DNA from 3 places in the Peribacillus sp. B2I2 genome. Region 1 is predicted to be linked to each of the others. Evidence: riboswitches for the same ligand, from Rfam matches in the RefSeq annotation. Region 1 holds a riboswitch; each other region holds the start of a gene.
What was found. A riboswitch is a leader RNA that binds a small molecule or an ion and turns the genes downstream of it on or off. The one in region 1 is predicted to bind preQ1.

Region 1 (5,503 bases):
TATTTTTTGGTTTTTTCATTGGAAAATACCCATGGGCCTATAAAGTGATCTTTTCCTTAAACATGAAATAAACTAAAGTTCATCCAATTTTTTTAAAAAATACCTAGTTTCTTCTATTGATATAGTGTTAATAGAAGAATGAAAAATAAAAAAAGCTCAGATGTATATCTGAGCTTTCGGCTTATATATTTTAAATGAATCCGAATGGGTTATAATCCCGTTTGTGGGTTAGGAGCTACAACATTAGTGGCTGATTATGGAAGGGATCTGTTTAACTGGATTTCTTTCTGTCGGATATCTCAAGGTTGGAGCCTTTTTTACCGCCATCAATTACATAAAATCTAGGAGCTAATCTCCTTTTTCCTTGATTTTCAGGATTCATCTTCATATAATTTTCGTATTCTTTGCGAAAGAATTCTTCGGTTTCCCGTTCCATTGCTTTTCTTTCGTTAAAATCTGCGATGAATTTGAAAAAACGTTTCATATGAATTCCTCCTTATGGGGTTAAAAGGTCTTAGTTTAATAGTAACATATTGTTGGTGAAGTTTAACCTTTTTTCAATTTTGCAGAAAAAGTTATGATTTTGTGTGAATAAAGTTGTGAATAGTGTGGTTTGAATGAAAGTAAGCAATGGATAGGTACCCGTGCATTGTGTTGAAATGAACTGTCCGGATCAAGTGAATCCGTGTACCGGGATTTGCGGTAAGTAGGTATTGGAAATGATGATTATTTCAGTTAAATTATTCCTATAATAATATTTATTATACACTAAATATTCTGAAAACAAACGAAAATATTCATATTCACATCTAACCACTTTTGATTGATTTGTCTTTTGATGAATCATTAATGTGTATAGTGTTTTATTCCCCGAATATACGAAAACGAAACAATTCACATCATGGAGGGAAAATAAGCAATTTCCCGTATTCAAGTGACGGGAAATTGCTAGTATCATAATTTGAATTTCTTAACCTGTTCAGTCAGCAGTTCAGCTGACGATGCAAGTTCACTGGCATGGTCCCCTTTATCGATATTTTATTCACTCTTTTTTATCGGATGGATAATGGGATATTTAAGCAGAAGAGGAGATGACCAAGGTTTCCATTAGGTCTAATTTTCAATAAATATAAACATCTTGATTTCTTTTTGTTTTCAAGTTACTATTGACTTGGAAAAATATTATATTCCGCGTTAAGGCGGAAGAGGTTCTAGCTACCCTCTCAAAAAAACTAAGGAGAAACAGTGCTCTATTCTTAGGGTGCTGTTTTTTTCCGTAAAAAGGAGTTTTATAGAAATGAAGAAGAAAGAAAAGGCAGTGGTTGTGTTTAGCGGAGGGCAGGATAGTACGACGTGCCTGTTCTGGGCGATGGAGAGATATGAGGAAGTGGAAGCGGTAACGTTTGATTATAATCAGCGGCACAGCCTGGAAATCGAATGCGCTCAAAAGATTGCCAATGAATTGGGCGTGAACCATCATATTCTTGACATGTCGCTGCTGAACCAACTGGCACCGAATGCGTTGACAAGAAGTGATATTGCAGTGGAGGACGGAGAAGACGGGGAATTGCCGTCGACGTTCGTGCCAGGGAGGAATTTGCTGTTCCTTTCGTTTGCCGGAGTGTTGGCCAGTCAGATTGGCGCTAAACACATTGTCACCGGTGTCTGTGAAACGGATTTCAGCGGATATCCGGACTGCCGTGATGTATTCATTAAATCGTTGAACGTGACCTTGAACTTGTCGATGGACCAGTCATTCGTGATTGATACGCCGCTTATGTGGCTTAATAAAGAGGAAACATGGGAGCTTGCGGATCAGCTCGGAGCGTTCGACTTTGTTCGCGAAAAGACCCTGACATGCTATAACGGAATCATATCCGATGGCTGTGGAGATTGCCCGGCATGTAAGTTGCGGAAAAAAGGACTGGATGACTATGTAAGCAGACGGAAGGTGCTTTCATGATGTACGGTTTTACTATAGTGGATAAACTCCAAAAAATAGATGAAGATATTCAACGCAGCCAATTGAAATATACCACCAAGAGGGTTCTGGTCAGTAAGGAGTTCACCTTTGACGCGGCGCACCACCTACATGACTATGAAGGAAAATGCAAGAACTTGCATGGCCACACGTATAAGGTCATTTTCGGCTTGAGCGGGTATACGGATTCACGTGGTTTGATGATAGATTTCGGGGACATCAAGGATATATGGAAAAATGAAATTGAAGTCCACCTTGATCATCGTTATTTGAATGAAACCTTGCCACTCATGAATACAACGGCTGAAAATATGGTTGTCTGGATTTATGAAAAAATGGCCGAAGCCCTTTCATTAAAAGATTATGAGGGTGCTAGAGTCGAATTTGTCCGACTATACGAAACGCCGACAAGTTATGCTGAAGCCAGACGGGAGTGGATGGAAAGTGAGTAAACTCCCGGTTATGGAAATCTTCGGACCGACCATCCAAGGTGAGGGAATGGTCATTGGCCAAAAAACCATGTTCGTTAGGACGGCAGGGTGCGATTATTCCTGTGCCTGGTGTGATTCCGCATTTACTTGGGATGGCACCGGTAAGGAAGATACCGTCCAAATGACTGCCGAAGAAATATGGGATGAGCTGAAGCGAATTGGGGGTTCCGGCTTTTCCTTTGTGACGATATCAGGCGGAAACCCGGCACTGCTGAAAAACCTAAATGGCTTGGTAGAAATCTTACATGAAAATAAAATGAAAATAGGTGTGGAAACACAAGGGAGCCGATGGCAGGATTGGTTTCTAGATATTGATGAACTGACCATTTCACCTAAGCCGCCGAGCTCAAGAATGAACACGGACTTTACGGTACTTGACCGAATCATATCGAACCTTGCCAATCGAAACCCTGAAAACCATGTCTCATTGAAAGTAGTCGTCTTTAACGAAGAAGATTACCAGTATGCCAAAAATGTGCATGGCCGTTACCCGGATATTCCGTTTTATCTGCAGGTCGGCAATGATGACAGCACGACGGCTGATGATAATCAATTGATCAGCGGTCTTTTGAAGAAATACGAAGAGTTAATAGATAAAGTGATAGCCGATGATGATTTGAATGATGTGAAAGTGCTGCCCCAGCTGCATACCTATATATGGGGTAACAAGCGAGGCGTGTAAAGAAAAGAGAGCAGGAGGCAGTGTGATGTGTAATCACACTGCCTTTTACATGTGGAAAGCTTCCTATACCTTTTGAAGGTGTGTAGCTTTGAAGGATGATGTGTATTTAAGGCCATACCCAAATAAGCGGTCCATTCCAATATGTGCGGTCCAAATTAAACCAATCATCATACATGCATCCGACTTTAGAAAAACGGCTAGCAAAATCATGAAAATCGGCACGGTATAAGTGTGGAAAAAGTTATAAACTTTTGCTCCAACTCGTTCATCGATCGAATAGGCCAACATGGAAACATCAGGTGACAAAATTAATAAAAGGAAAATCCACCAGCTGAATTCAAATAACGAATAGACGTAAATCATCGCTAAAAGGACCATGAGTCCTTCGATATGAAGGAATTTCTTAACCATTTAAAAGCCTCCTGAAATTCAATTAACCATTGGTCAATGATATTCATGAAAAATTAAATAATGTTCTTGATGATATTTTTTACGTGAAAATCAGCTAAACCTTTTACATCCGGATAAGATAGATCAGAATTAATATAAAACGTTATGAATCCGTGAAGAGACAGGAAAATGGACCATATGGATGCAGGATTCAGTTTGTTGTCGGTAAGGTCTGTCAAGGACTGGATTAGCTTTTCGTAGGTCTTATTGGAATCGATTTGAAGTAAATGCTGAATTTCTTTTTCCTTGGATAAAAACATGATGGAATAATGATTCTGTTGGGTTAAACCGAACTCTATGAAGCACAATAAAATCTTCTCCATTTTTCGGGAAGGGTCATTTTCCGACATGATGATATCATCGATTAAAGTATTTAAAACGGAAAAATCCGTTTTAACCAAACTATAAAATATTTCTGCCTTATTTTTAAAGTGATAATAAATGGCTCCATGGCTGCAATCCAATGATTTAGCCAATTGTCTCATTGATACGTTCGAATACCCTTCGGTGGCAAAAAGATGTCTAGCTTCATTCAATACCATTTCCCTGGATAATTCTTTACCTGCCGATTTCCTTGGCGACATTATACACCCTCCTTATTTATTGACCACTGGTTAATTAGGATGATATCGTACTGATTTTTAAATGTCAAATATTAGACATTCTTCTGAATAAATGTTTTTTTAGTGGGGACTTTTCCATTGGAAGCGACCGAAAGGAACACTTGCTGTCTTACGGTTCAAGGGGAGGATAAAGTTGCAAAGGCAGCAGGGGGCGAAGATGCAGAATCCATTTCCCCTAACCAGAAATTTGAATGTCCTTGTAACTGAAAAAGGGAACCCGCTATATATGAGCTTGTCTTATTTTTTCAACCAGTTATATCCTTTTGTGGTATTATAAGGTTATGCAGATAGCTTGGAAGGGATGAATAAATGAAAAAGAAATTCGGTATTTTGTCTTCAATTATCATAGTCTTGACTGCTTTTTTTTTATTCACTAAACCTTATAAAAATAAAACAAAACCTGTAGAAGACATTTTTGAAGTGAATCAGACAGATCAGGTAATAAAAACAAATGAAATGATATTCATAGAGGGTATTGATGAGGTCAATCCAGGGAATATCGATTTGAATGATGAAGAGGAGTTAGAAAAATTGGCAAGGAAGCAATATGAGCAAAATGAAAAGGGGGAAATAATTTTCACAGAAGAAAATCAGTGAAATCACCTGCCTGTAATGAGTAAACTAATGGGGGAGGTGGCAGTTATTGATAGTTTCGGATAGTATCTATGGGAAACACATTGTAGAGGGAGTTCTCGAAGAGCTGATAGTAAGCAAACCGCTCCAAAGATTGAAGGGGATACATCAAGGAGGGGCAAGTTATTTAGTTAATGAGAAGTGGGACGCCACACGGTTTGACCATTCAATAGGTGTGATGCTTTTAATAAAATCGCTTGGTGGGTCATTGGAGGAACAAATCGCGGGCTTGCTGCATGACGTATCCCACACTGCATTCTCACATGTAATTGATTTCGTTCTGGATTGTAAGGATGAAGATTATCATGAAAAAATATATGAACATGTCATTATGGAATCCGAAATCCCCTCGATACTGAAGAGGTATGGATATGAATGTGAAGATATTTTTCAATCAAAATGGGAATTGCTTGAACAGCCAGCACCTGAGTTATGCGCCGATCGGGTAGATTATACTCTCCGGGATATGTATCAATACGGACATATCACACTGGAATCCGTTCATGACTTTCTACACCATGTAACCATAATTAATGGAAGGATGTATTTGGATAATATTGAATCGGCAGAATGGTTTGTAGAAACGTATTACAGCGAAGTTATTGATTTTTTCATGGACCCTATTAATATATATGGCTATGAT
Region 2 (5,503 bases), 3.7 Mb from region 1:
TTGGGAACCAACCTGATGAGTCCGTGTCATTCTGGGGGAAAATCAAGGATTTCTTCACCTCTCTATTTTAATTTTATCAAGGGATGGTTCTGAATCGCAAAAAAAAGGACAAGATTAAGGCTTGTCCTCTGATTTATATTTATATGGGCAAAAGGATTTGGACCTCGGTTCCATGGTTTGGTTCGCTGTTAAAGTGGACCTTTCCCCGATGCGCCTCAATGATTCGGCAGCTGACTGTCAATCCTAACCCTGTTCCTTTTTCTTTAGAGGAATAGAAAGGTTCTCCAAGATGCTTTAACCGTTTTTTTTCTATTCCGCTTCCATTATCTTTGATGGTAATGGAAAGGTTATTGTCCTTGCGCTCAAAATCAATCCAAATGTGATCGGCGGATGCCTCCATTGAATTCTTGAGCATGTTTATGAATACTTGTTTTAATTGGTTTCCCTCACATAATAGAAGCGGTATTTCGTTTTTTACAGAAATTGATATTTGGGTGGGGTACGAGTCCGCCTCTGGTTTCAACAAGGTTTTGACATCATTCATCAGTTCAATGATTTGATGCTTGCTGAATGGAAGTTCCTGTGGTTTTGCCAGAACGAGTAACTCGCTTACAATAAGATTGATCCGGTCCAATTCACTTAACATAATCGTGTAGTATTGTTCATAGGGATGGTCGCTCTTTTTAAGTAGCTGGACAAAACCCTTTAAAGAAGTCAACGGGTTTCGTACTTCGTGGGCTACACTTGCGGCAAGTTCGCCGACTATCGACAATTTTTCTGTTCTTCTTAAGCGTGCTTCGGTTTCTCGAATTTGAGTGACTTCTTTAGCATAAGTGATGATCCCGACCAAATCCTCGCCAACCATCATCGGGACAAACGTACAAGAAAGTAAGATGGACTTCCCGTACTTCGTTAGGAATTCTATATCTTTCCCTTTCTTAATCCCCTTATGGTTTTCGATGACATATTGGCAAGATGTACGGATCAGTTCCGCATCTTCTGTAGTAAAGTTCAATTTAATGAATGAGGCTCCATGTATTTCTTCCTGTTGAAAGCCTGTTACCGTTTCAAACCTTGGATTTACGGTCGTGATCATTCCATTTAAATCAAGCATCAGCATCGGATAAGGGTTGTGTTCAAACAATGATTTATAACGTTGTTCACTATCGAATAATTGATTCTCAGCGACAACCCTTTCAGAAATATCCCTGCCGATGACTACTAAGCCTTTTCGTGAACCATCCTCATTGAACAGGGGAACTTTGATCGTATCAAAGGTCTTGTGATTGCCGTCGGGAAGAGGGATGATTTCCTCACACCTTGTAATTTCCCCTTTTACCCACGTTTCTTCATCGGAACCTTCACAGTAGATCAACGACTCTTTATAAAATTCGGAGTATTCTGCGAGTTCGCTGTCTTTTTTTCCCTTATAATCTACATGCTCCAACTGAAATAATTGTAGCCCGAAGGTATTGGACTCAAGCCATCGGCCATCACCATCCTTGAAGTTAACGAAATCCACCATTGAATTGATGAGTGTGCGCCGGCGTTGTTCCGCTTCTTTTAATTGTTTGAATTCTTCCCTTTTAGCTAAATAAAGAAATAAGATCAAGCCTATTGATAAAAGGAAAACAATGCCTTCCACTCTCTGAAGTTGAATGAAGACCTCTTTGTTATGGATATTTGTAGTTAAAAAAAAGTCGAACACGACTAGTGTAAGAATCCCGGATAGGATATATATTGCTAAGATGGAGCGTTTGGACATGGAGATTCTCCCTGATTTTAAGACATTTCAAAGGTAAAATTACATACACATTTTAACAAACTATCGGAAAAAAATATATGCAGAATCCTAAATAAAAAAACAGGGACCAATGTGGGTCACCTATTTTTTCTGAATAAGGTTAGGTTCTTTTTCTTTTTTGCACGCTTATAGATAATGAAAAATAATAAGAAGAGGAGTGCGAGTGCAACTAGCGTGTATTGGTTCATTTCAACAGATAGGAGTCCATATGGAATTAACGATAGAAAGAAAAAGTATATCAGGTTGCCAAGTGCCGTCGCTAATAAAAAATCCTTGAAAGTGACGGTGCTGACTCCAGCAGCCAAGTTAATTAAACTTGTTGGGATAAGTGGGAAAATCCTGCCTGTAAACACGTACATGAAGCCATGCTCCACAACAGTTTTTTGCCATTTCCCCCCCATCTTCTTTAAGAGAAGTTCCTGAAACCAATTTCTTGCAGCATAAAAAATGAATCCTGAAGCAACGACACTTGTAAACCAACTCCATAGGTAGCCATATATGAATCCGAATATCGTGACATTGATAGTCAGAAGCAAAATTAAGGGGATGATTGTAAATGAATTTTGGACAAACATCAATACGAATGTCACAATAAAAGTGAGCAAAAGGTTTTCCTTCAATATGCTAATAACTGAATCCAAGTCACTTTTCCAAATCAAAGTAAATAATTCTGCATTTGAAAAAATAAATAATGCAATTACCAGTAGACCGGTTAAGGTCAGGACTTTTTTCAAAGGGTCACCACCATTCTGACTAATAGTTTATCATTTTTAAGTTAATTGGTGAAAAAAGAGCTGTCGCATGATGCAGACAGCTCTTTTACATTATAGTGGGTTCATGAAGCGAAGATTCCTTTAAAGCCACTTTTCAAACTGAATTCTTTTGTTCATTCCATAAATGATTGGCGCGCCAATCAAGAGGACAACGAATTCACCGACAGCCGTGGTCATCCAGCTTAACCAGAATGGTAAGCCAAAGGCAAGGTTCAGTTCAATGGCAATTAAAAACATTGTGAACGTGAAAAAGATGATCGTGGCGATCATCCGCCCTTTAATGCCTTTTATGAACCGCGAAACAAAAATGACAAGCAGCAAGGCGAGTACGGATTGCCCCACCCCAAAAATTAAATCATATGGAACCATCGGTGAAAAGAGCAGATTCGATATGAAGACGCCGCCGACAATACCATAGATATATTTTTTATTGAATACAATAAGATGGTTCAACATTTCCGGTACACGAAATTGGAACATCTCAAAAGCTATTGGTTTAAACACCAATGAGACCGCCACATACAAGGCAGCCAATAACCCGTTTATCACGAGTGTACGAACATTCATTTTACTCTCTCCCTAGTTTTTTATCGTGGGATGGTTACGAACCACGTATAGGCGTTTGCCCGATGATTAATAGTATCCCAAGTAAGCTTGTTTCGTCAATTTGTAAAGAATGGTTTTAATTTATAGGTTTTCAAGCATCCATAGGATTTTGATTTATGGCAATGAAGGATGATATTATTTTTATATGTACTTCAAAGGAGTGAATATAATATGTCTATCGCGATTGTCAAAAGCCATTTTAAACAATGGGATCGGGAAGGCGATGTAATGGAGTTCGAAACATCGAGCGCTACGGTGAGTGAGGCTGCAGAAACCATCGGCGTTATCCCAGCGAGGATCGCTAAAACTCTTTCCTTTAGGGGGGAAGGTGATGATGCGATTTTGGTTGTAGCGGCTGGGGACGCAAAAGTGGATAATAAGAAATTTCGGCAGATGTTCGGTTTCAAGGCACGGATGCTGTCACCCGAGGAAGTGTTTGAGCAGACCGGCCATGCCATCGGAGGAGTTTGTCCGTTTGGTCTGGCTAACGATCTAGCTGTTTTTCTTGATGTATCAATGAAGCGCTTTGAGTCATTGTTCCCGGCATGCGGCAGTACGAACTCTGCAATAGAACTTACACCCACGGAATTATTTGAATATTCAGGAGCAAAGGATTGGGTGGATGTTTGCAAGGCTTGGAATGAAGAGGGGAATGAGGAAACGGCAGCAGGTAATGCAGTGGAAGGCTTTTGATTAATGGTACCAAAAAGATCCACATGAATGGGATAAAGTCCACTTGGGTGGACTTTATTTGTGGGGGCCGTATGCATTATATCGGTCAATAATTTTAAAGCGGAAAATCGTGCAGAAAGTGTTCCTGAGCGGAGGGTGAAAGATGTTAAATGGAAGCCAAAGAAAAAGCAATAGCAGCTATCTTAGTCTTAAAACTCTTTATGAAGAAAATATCACGGTTAAGAGCATAGCCCAGGAGCTTGAGTTTTGCCATACAAACGATCTGGCGCTGGATATTCGGAAAGCATTGGAAAAAAAGAATTTTGATATATTGGCAGTGCAAGATCAAGGGGAAATCATCGGATATATCGAAAGGGAAGAACTGGGTGAAGGGAGCATTTCGGAATATTTGAGAAACTTTTCACCAAGGGAAATGGTTTCGGATTCAACCCCTTTAATCCAGCTGCTCCATATTTTCAAGAATAAAACAAGGGTCTTCGTATTAGAGAATAATTCAATTAAAAAGTTGATTACCCATGCCGACCTTCAAAAGCCTCCAATCAGGATGCTGATATTCGGATACATTACCTTATTGGAAATGAGGATGAGCGATATCATCATGGATAGATTCGGCGACGGAAGCTGGCATCCAATGATCAGCGAAGACCGTTTAGAAAAGGCAACCGAATTATATAGGAGGAGAATCGATAAAAATGAGGATATCAATTTAATAGAGTGCCTGCAAATCAGTGATAAATTCGATATCATACATAAGGATGAAGAATTGAGGTGCTTCTTCCAAATCCCTTCGAAAAGTAAAGGGAAGAAGGATGCGAATGCCATCCGGAAATTACGGGATAAGATTTCCCATGCAAATGAACTGGGACTGGACATGTCGTGGATGGAAATCATTGAGGTTGTCGAGTCCTGTGGGCAACTGCTCGAAATCTCTGAATCCTATCAGTATGAAAAATAAGGATCCGGCTATCATGCTGGTTCTTTTTAATGTTTAACTCCAGACAGAAAAAAACTGCCCATATCAGGCAGTTTCCCCGAAAACTCAAAACTCCGGCAGTTGATCCAGGTTATTTTCTTTTATCCCATCAGGCTCACTCCGCAATATATCACGTCCATATTTATGAAAGACGTCAACATTGGCCAGGATGCCTGCTTTGGCTTCCGAAAGGGCAGTGGGGTAGTCGAGTTCGCGGCCGGAGTTGGTCTTGATGGCGATAATATTGTCCTCTTCATTTTTCCTTACGGCGATGATTTCTTCTTTTCCTGCTGAATCAAGTTGGTTTGCTTGCGGTGTTCCCTGCTGTTTATAGGATTCATAAGCTTTTTCAAATTGGTCCATGTTTTGGACACCTCCCATTTATAGGGTGAGCTATTTTTTCTGCAATATACAAACCGGATTTCGTCCAACTTGGGCCGTTAATTCGTCCAAATGGGCCGAATTTTCGGCACTTTTTTAAATTGGATGCTGTCGTCTTGGCCTTTTTGCATTGGCATGGCACTTGCATCTTGTATAAGTGGAGTAAGAAATAATATCAACTTAATTAAGGGAGGAATATGAATCATGAATGTAAAACAAGGGGCTAGCACTGTAAATGCAAAACAACAGGTCAAGACAATGAAGGCAGCGGTC
Region 3 (5,503 bases), 3.7 Mb from region 1:
AGAACTTATTCCTACAGTCTTTTTTGTATTAAATATAGAAGTATTAAACTTGAGGTGATAAGGTTGGCTTTCTAAACATGATTCTATTCAGCGAAATCAACTCGAAGTAATTATTTTAAACCAATTGGGGGATAACATCCAGAAGCAGCATTTGTCTTAACTTTATAGTCTTTCCTTGCTTTATAGTACGAATATACCATACCAATTCACTGCAATAAGTATCCGCGTCTTTTAGCTCAGATTTAATATCCCCATACGGTCATTGCCACTACCATAAAGTACCAGATGAAAAGTCCAGCCATATGTATAGTGACTAAAAGATTGATCACAAAAAAACCCCCTTCTAAAAGGAGGTCACTGATCTATTATACTCAAAAGAACTCGTGATATAATGCCTGAATTGCCGTCTCTTCGTTGTGCCCTTTCACACCGAACATCATACTTACCTCCGAAGAGCCCTGGTTGATCATCTCAATATTCACCTTAGCTTCGGCCAAGGCTTTTGACGCTCTTGCCGTTGTACCGACATTATGGCGCATTCCTTCCCCTACAACCATGATCAAGGCAAGATCATGCTCCACATTCACTTCATCGGCATGAAGCTCTTTCTTGATTCGGGAAATGATTTTCTTCTCGACTTCTCCTTTCATCTGGTCCTGCCTTAGAATAAGCGTCACATCATCAATGCCTGATGGAATATGCTCATATGAAACTCCGTAATCTTCAAGGATATGCAGCAGTTTCCGGCCAAAACCAACTTCCCGGTTCATCAAATATTTGCTAATGTAAATACTGCAAAACCCTTTATCACTTGCAATCCCAATAACCGGACCATTCGTATTATCCCGCGTGTTCACAATGCGGGTCCCTTGTGCCGTCGGATTGTTCGTATTTTGGATATGGACAGGTATTCCCGCACGGAATGCAGGAATCAGCGCTTCATCATGAAATACCGAAAAACCGGCATAAGAAAGCTCCCGCATTTCACGATAGGTTAACTCCCGGATTCCCTTCGGATTGGAAACCACATTTGGATTTACCGCATAAACGGCATCCACGTCCGTAAAGTTCTCATACAAATCGGCTTTGACCCCATTTGCAAGAATCGAACCCGTAATATCGGAACCGCTTCTTGAGAAGGTTAAAACATCACCATCTAACGTATATCCGAAGAACCCTGGAAATACTACGATTCCAGGCTCTTCACGCAGAGCATACAACCGATCATATGACTCTGGCTGAACCTGGGTAAATCCATCTACATCCGTAACGATCAAGCCAGCCTTCTTTGGATTTATATACTTTGCCTCTACCCCACGGCTTTGAAAATAACCTGCGACCAGCTTCGCATTATTATCTTCGCCACTGGCCTTTAAAGCATCCAAATAGCGCTTCTGGTTAGATTGGTCAGCATGCAACAGTGCTTTTAAATTTTCATGAATCCCTGTGATGACCTCCTCGGATATATCCAACTCTTCAGCAATGCTCGCATAGCGGGATACCACGTCTTCGATCAAATGCTCCCCGTTATCGCCGCGCAGCTGCTGTTCCGCAGCCTCAATCAATAAATCCGTCACCTTTATATCATCGGAATTGCGTTTCCCTGGAGCCGAAACGACTACAAACTTCCTCTCTGGATCAGCAACCACAATTTCGAATACCTTTCTCAACTGTTCACCTGACGCAAGTGAACTTCCGCCAAACTTCGCAACTTTCATCTCGACATCCCCTATTTTAAATAATATTCTGTCAAAATCAACTCTCCCTATTATTACGTTTTTTCTCGAAACAATCAAGTAAAAATTCCACTATAGAAGGACATTTGTATTTTTAAAGAGGACAAAACAATATGATTATTGAAAGGGAATAGTAAAAGGAAAAAAAAGACAACGGCATAAGCCAGTTGTCTTTCCAATCTTTAGCGATTATCCACAGTTTCAGGGTATAAATCATGATTCATCAAGCGGTAATCCGCCATTTCCTCATACTTCGTCCCTGGTTTCCCGTAGTTTGTGTATGGATCAATGGAAATCCCGCCCCTAGGCGTGAACTTGCCCCATACTTCAATATATTTCGGATCCATCAACTCGATTAAATCGTTCATGATGATATTCATGCAGTCTTCATGGAAATCACCATGATTACGGAAGCTGAATAAATAAAGTTTCAAAGACTTGCTTTCGACCATCTTCACACTGGGAATATAGCTGATGTAAATGGTTGCAAAGTCTGGCTGGCCGGTTATCGGACATAAGCTAGTGAATTCCGGGCAATTGAATTTGACGAAATAATCACGGTTAGGATGTTTGTTATCGAATGACTCAAGAATTTCAGGCGCATAGTCGAATGTATATTTTGTCCCTTGATTCCCAAGCAGTGTAATTTCCTTTAATTCTTCTTCTTTTCTTCCAGACATAAAAAGTCCTCCTCATCCACGTTTGTCAGGGGAGATTCATAAAATGGGCCTCTATATAACAAAAACCATATCTCATCAAAGATATGGTTGATTCGCGAAAAAAATCAAAGCCATAGTTTTTTTAAGAGGGTGATGCTATGAACCTCTCCCGTTTATCGGGAAATATTTTAAAATTGTCTTAGTAAATATAAAAAAAAATAGTCAATCTGTCAATGCAACTCTCTTAAATTGGGTTTGATTCCTTTATATATTCAGTTTAAAATGGAAAAAGCAGTTCAACCTATAAGAAAGAAGAGAATATACACATGTGGATTTTTGCAGCACTCATTACCAGCTTATGTTTCGGAATCAATAACAGCATTTTCAAATGGAGTAGCGGAAAAGGCTATTCAAAGATACATATCCAATTTTTCTTTTATTTTTCAGCTTTTATTTTATCCATTGCTTATGGAGTATTTATGGATGGTTTACAGCTGAACTGGCTGTCCATCATGCTTGGTGCAGCAATTGGTGTACTGAACGCTAATGGTAACATCCAGATGGCAAGCGCCTTTGAAAAAGGTCCGGCAAGCTTGACATCACCATTAATCGCAGCTAATGCTATATTCCCCATACTCTGTGCAGCTTTAATTTTTCACGAACATATTTCTTCCTTGCAGTGGAGTGGAATCGCCTGCATGCTTCTCGCTACATTAGTCATCCAGTATACACCTAACGCCAAAGGTAACCATCAATATGTCCCTTGGATCATGCACACATTATTCTCCATCTTATCATTTGGTGTGCTCGGAATTCTAATGACGACATCAACACGTCTTCACTTAAACTCCCTTGATATCTTAGTATCAATGTATGGAGGCGGAATGCTTTATCTTCTTTCGGCTCTGGCCTTTAAAAAAGAAAAAATCAAGCTAAAGGAAGTCAAAATCGGTTCCTTGGTAGGTTTTTTAAGCATGATAGGCTATGGATGTTATTTCTTTGCATTGAACACCGGGATCGCAAGCATCATTTTTCCTGTCGTCAGCCTGAACTGTTTAGTTGTCGTATTCGCTGGATGTTATTTATTCAAGGAAAAACTAAAAACCTATCAAATTGCCGGTGTTCTTGCTGCATTAATCGGTATTATTTTAACTAAAATATGAATATAGTTCATTTTACAAAAACAACCTGGCTGTCATGTGTACAAGCCAGGTCATTTTCTATTTAAACGGGAAATGGGGCAGGTCAAAAAAAAAATGTTGACACATCTGTAAAAGTATCAGATAATTTTGAATATTAATTCTTTCAATTTTACTGCTTTTGAAATGTTTGATTATTCTTCTGCCATGGGTATAAAAGAAATAGGTACAACCACCTCATTTAATTCTGAATCAAGAAAGGAAAGATGCATAATGGTAAAAGTTACAGTAACAGTTGATTTCCAAGGAAAATCTTATCAAACTAACGTCCTTACTAAACCGGGTACAGATCATGAAGTAATTTTACAACAAGCCCTTCATCAAGTTGAAAAGCAATGGAAAGCATAAAAAAGCAGGCATCGCAATAGATACCTGCTTTTTTATTACCATTTAATAATATCCAAAATATTTTTCATATGCACTATTGAAGACCCTCTTTTAGCAATTCCCTCCTACTTAACAACACAAAGACACTAAAATTCAGTCGTCAGTTTGTGTAAGTAAACCTCTCAATCTGAATAACAAGTAATTAAGAATTTTCTTTAATGAAAAAAGCACCTAAATGAAATGGGATTATAAAATAAAAGACTTATAAAAAAGACGATCTTTTAAAGGACCGTCTCAGACTTTAGACAATTTAAACGTTAATTTCCACTCCAGGCACTCGCTTTCCGCGGGCGGTCCGTGAGCCTCCTCGGCGCCTTTGCGCCTGCGGGGTCTCCCTTGGACTCGCTTTTCCCGCAGGAGTCTCGTACCCTCCGTTCCAATCAACTTTGTTTTAAAATTTAGATAGAACCCCTTTTGTCTACAAACTTGATAATAATTGATTTTTGGTTCTTTTAAGCTAAGTTACTTATTAATGGCACGGAACGTTCTTGAAGGCTATCGGAAAACAGACTATAAGAAATGAGTTTCTTCTTGTATTGTTTAACTACATCCACGTGGTCATTGTAAATGTACACATATAACCTAACATCCTTTTTGCCTCTTTTAGTATCAATTACTAATGGAGTTCCACTGTTCTCGGGATGCAAAAACAATTGCTCGTTCCCTGGGAATATATGATTTTTTTTCAAAAATCTAGCGTTATTAAAATAATTAATAACTTGAATTTTTTCTTCACCTTCCAAACGTTTTCCCTCAAAGGTTACGATCGCATTCTCGTCACTAATTTCAGAGTGTATTTTAAATTTGCTGATAATCCAATTAACCGCATCGGTCGGAAGACAGGAAACCAATATTTTTAACAAACTTAAGATAATTGTCAAAATCAAAACCGGCAATGTCAATTCATCATCTCCGCTACATTTATAAATTAATTCTTACATGGCTCATTATATCAAAAGGGCTGGCAGTTTTTCTTAAAAGATGTGTCCGTTCTATTAACGTTTCACTTTAAAACATTGCACTTAAACGCACGGGCGCGCATCGAAAGTGAAAATTCCCCCATTATAAATATAATTTTCCGAAATGGTTATACTAAACAATATGGTTTTCATCCACATCCTTCTTAACAAATTTATACTTATTAAAATAAAAAAAACTGAGCGTCATCAAGACGCCCAGCTTTTCTGGAATCGATTATTGATATCCCCAAATCATTGTTAGCATTGTACCGAAAATTGTAACCAATGCAACAAACAATCCGTAATAAACGTTTGTGTAAATCGATGCTTTATCTTCAGACTCTCCTGCATGCATGAACATAACAAATTGAAGTGCTGCTTGCATGAAAGCTGTAACAAGTAGGATAATCACAGCCATTTTAAGTGAGAGATCAAACACAATAACTGATAGTGCGACCAAAGTCAGAACTAGCGAAAAAGCAAATCCCATAACTTGGCCCCGTGGGAATAATTCTTTCATATTACATCATTCCTTTCAGATAGACGAAACTGAAGATGAAAAT

Region 2: another riboswitch for preQ1. It lies ahead of ABIE66_RS02195 (QueT transporter family protein); the one in region 1 lies ahead of queC (7-cyano-7-deazaguanine synthase QueC).
Region 3: another riboswitch for preQ1. It lies ahead of queF (preQ(1) synthase); the one in region 1 lies ahead of queC (7-cyano-7-deazaguanine synthase QueC).

What each region holds. Positions count from the first base shown of each region.
Region 1 covers NZ_JBGCCB010000001.1:4,188,388-4,193,890, reverse strand. The annotation lists gene ABIE66_RS20760 (hypothetical protein) at 272-484, opposite strand; PreQ1 riboswitch class I at 1,200-1,242, shown strand; gene queC (7-cyano-7-deazaguanine synthase QueC) at 1,298-1,963, shown strand; gene queD (6-carboxytetrahydropterin synthase QueD) at 1,963-2,433, shown strand; gene queE (7-carboxy-7-deazaguanine synthase QueE) at 2,426-3,154, shown strand; gene ABIE66_RS20740 (DUF4260 domain-containing protein) at 3,218-3,565, opposite strand; gene ABIE66_RS20735 (TetR/AcrR family transcriptional regulator) at 3,619-4,188, opposite strand; gene ABIE66_RS20730 (hypothetical protein) at 4,537-4,824, shown strand; gene ABIE66_RS20725 (HD domain-containing protein) at 4,871-5,503, shown strand, end outside.
Region 2 covers NZ_JBGCCB010000001.1:438,529-444,031, forward strand. The annotation lists gene ABIE66_RS02180 (cadherin-like beta sandwich domain-containing protein) at 1-71, shown strand, start outside; gene ABIE66_RS02185 (PAS domain S-box protein) at 140-1,765, opposite strand; gene ABIE66_RS02190 (TVP38/TMEM64 family protein) at 1,882-2,538, opposite strand; gene ABIE66_RS02195 (QueT transporter family protein) at 2,659-3,144, opposite strand; PreQ1 riboswitch class I at 3,151-3,195, opposite strand; gene ABIE66_RS02200 (YbaK/EbsC family protein) at 3,355-3,876, shown strand; gene ABIE66_RS02205 (hypothetical protein) at 4,019-4,831, shown strand; gene ABIE66_RS02210 (DUF3892 domain-containing protein) at 4,916-5,212, opposite strand; gene adhP (alcohol dehydrogenase AdhP) at 5,489-5,503, shown strand, end outside.
Region 3 covers NZ_JBGCCB010000001.1:503,953-509,455, reverse strand. The annotation lists gene ABIE66_RS02540 (aspartate kinase) at 372-1,718, opposite strand; gene queF (preQ(1) synthase) at 1,919-2,416, opposite strand; PreQ1 riboswitch class I at 2,523-2,568, opposite strand; gene ABIE66_RS02530 (EamA family transporter) at 2,722-3,558, shown strand; gene ABIE66_RS02525 (BA3454 family stress response protein) at 3,685-3,942, shown strand; gene ABIE66_RS02520 (YfmQ family protein) at 4,434-4,883, opposite strand; gene qoxD (cytochrome aa3 quinol oxidase subunit IV) at 5,176-5,460, opposite strand; gene qoxC (cytochrome aa3 quinol oxidase subunit III) at 5,462-5,503, opposite strand, start outside.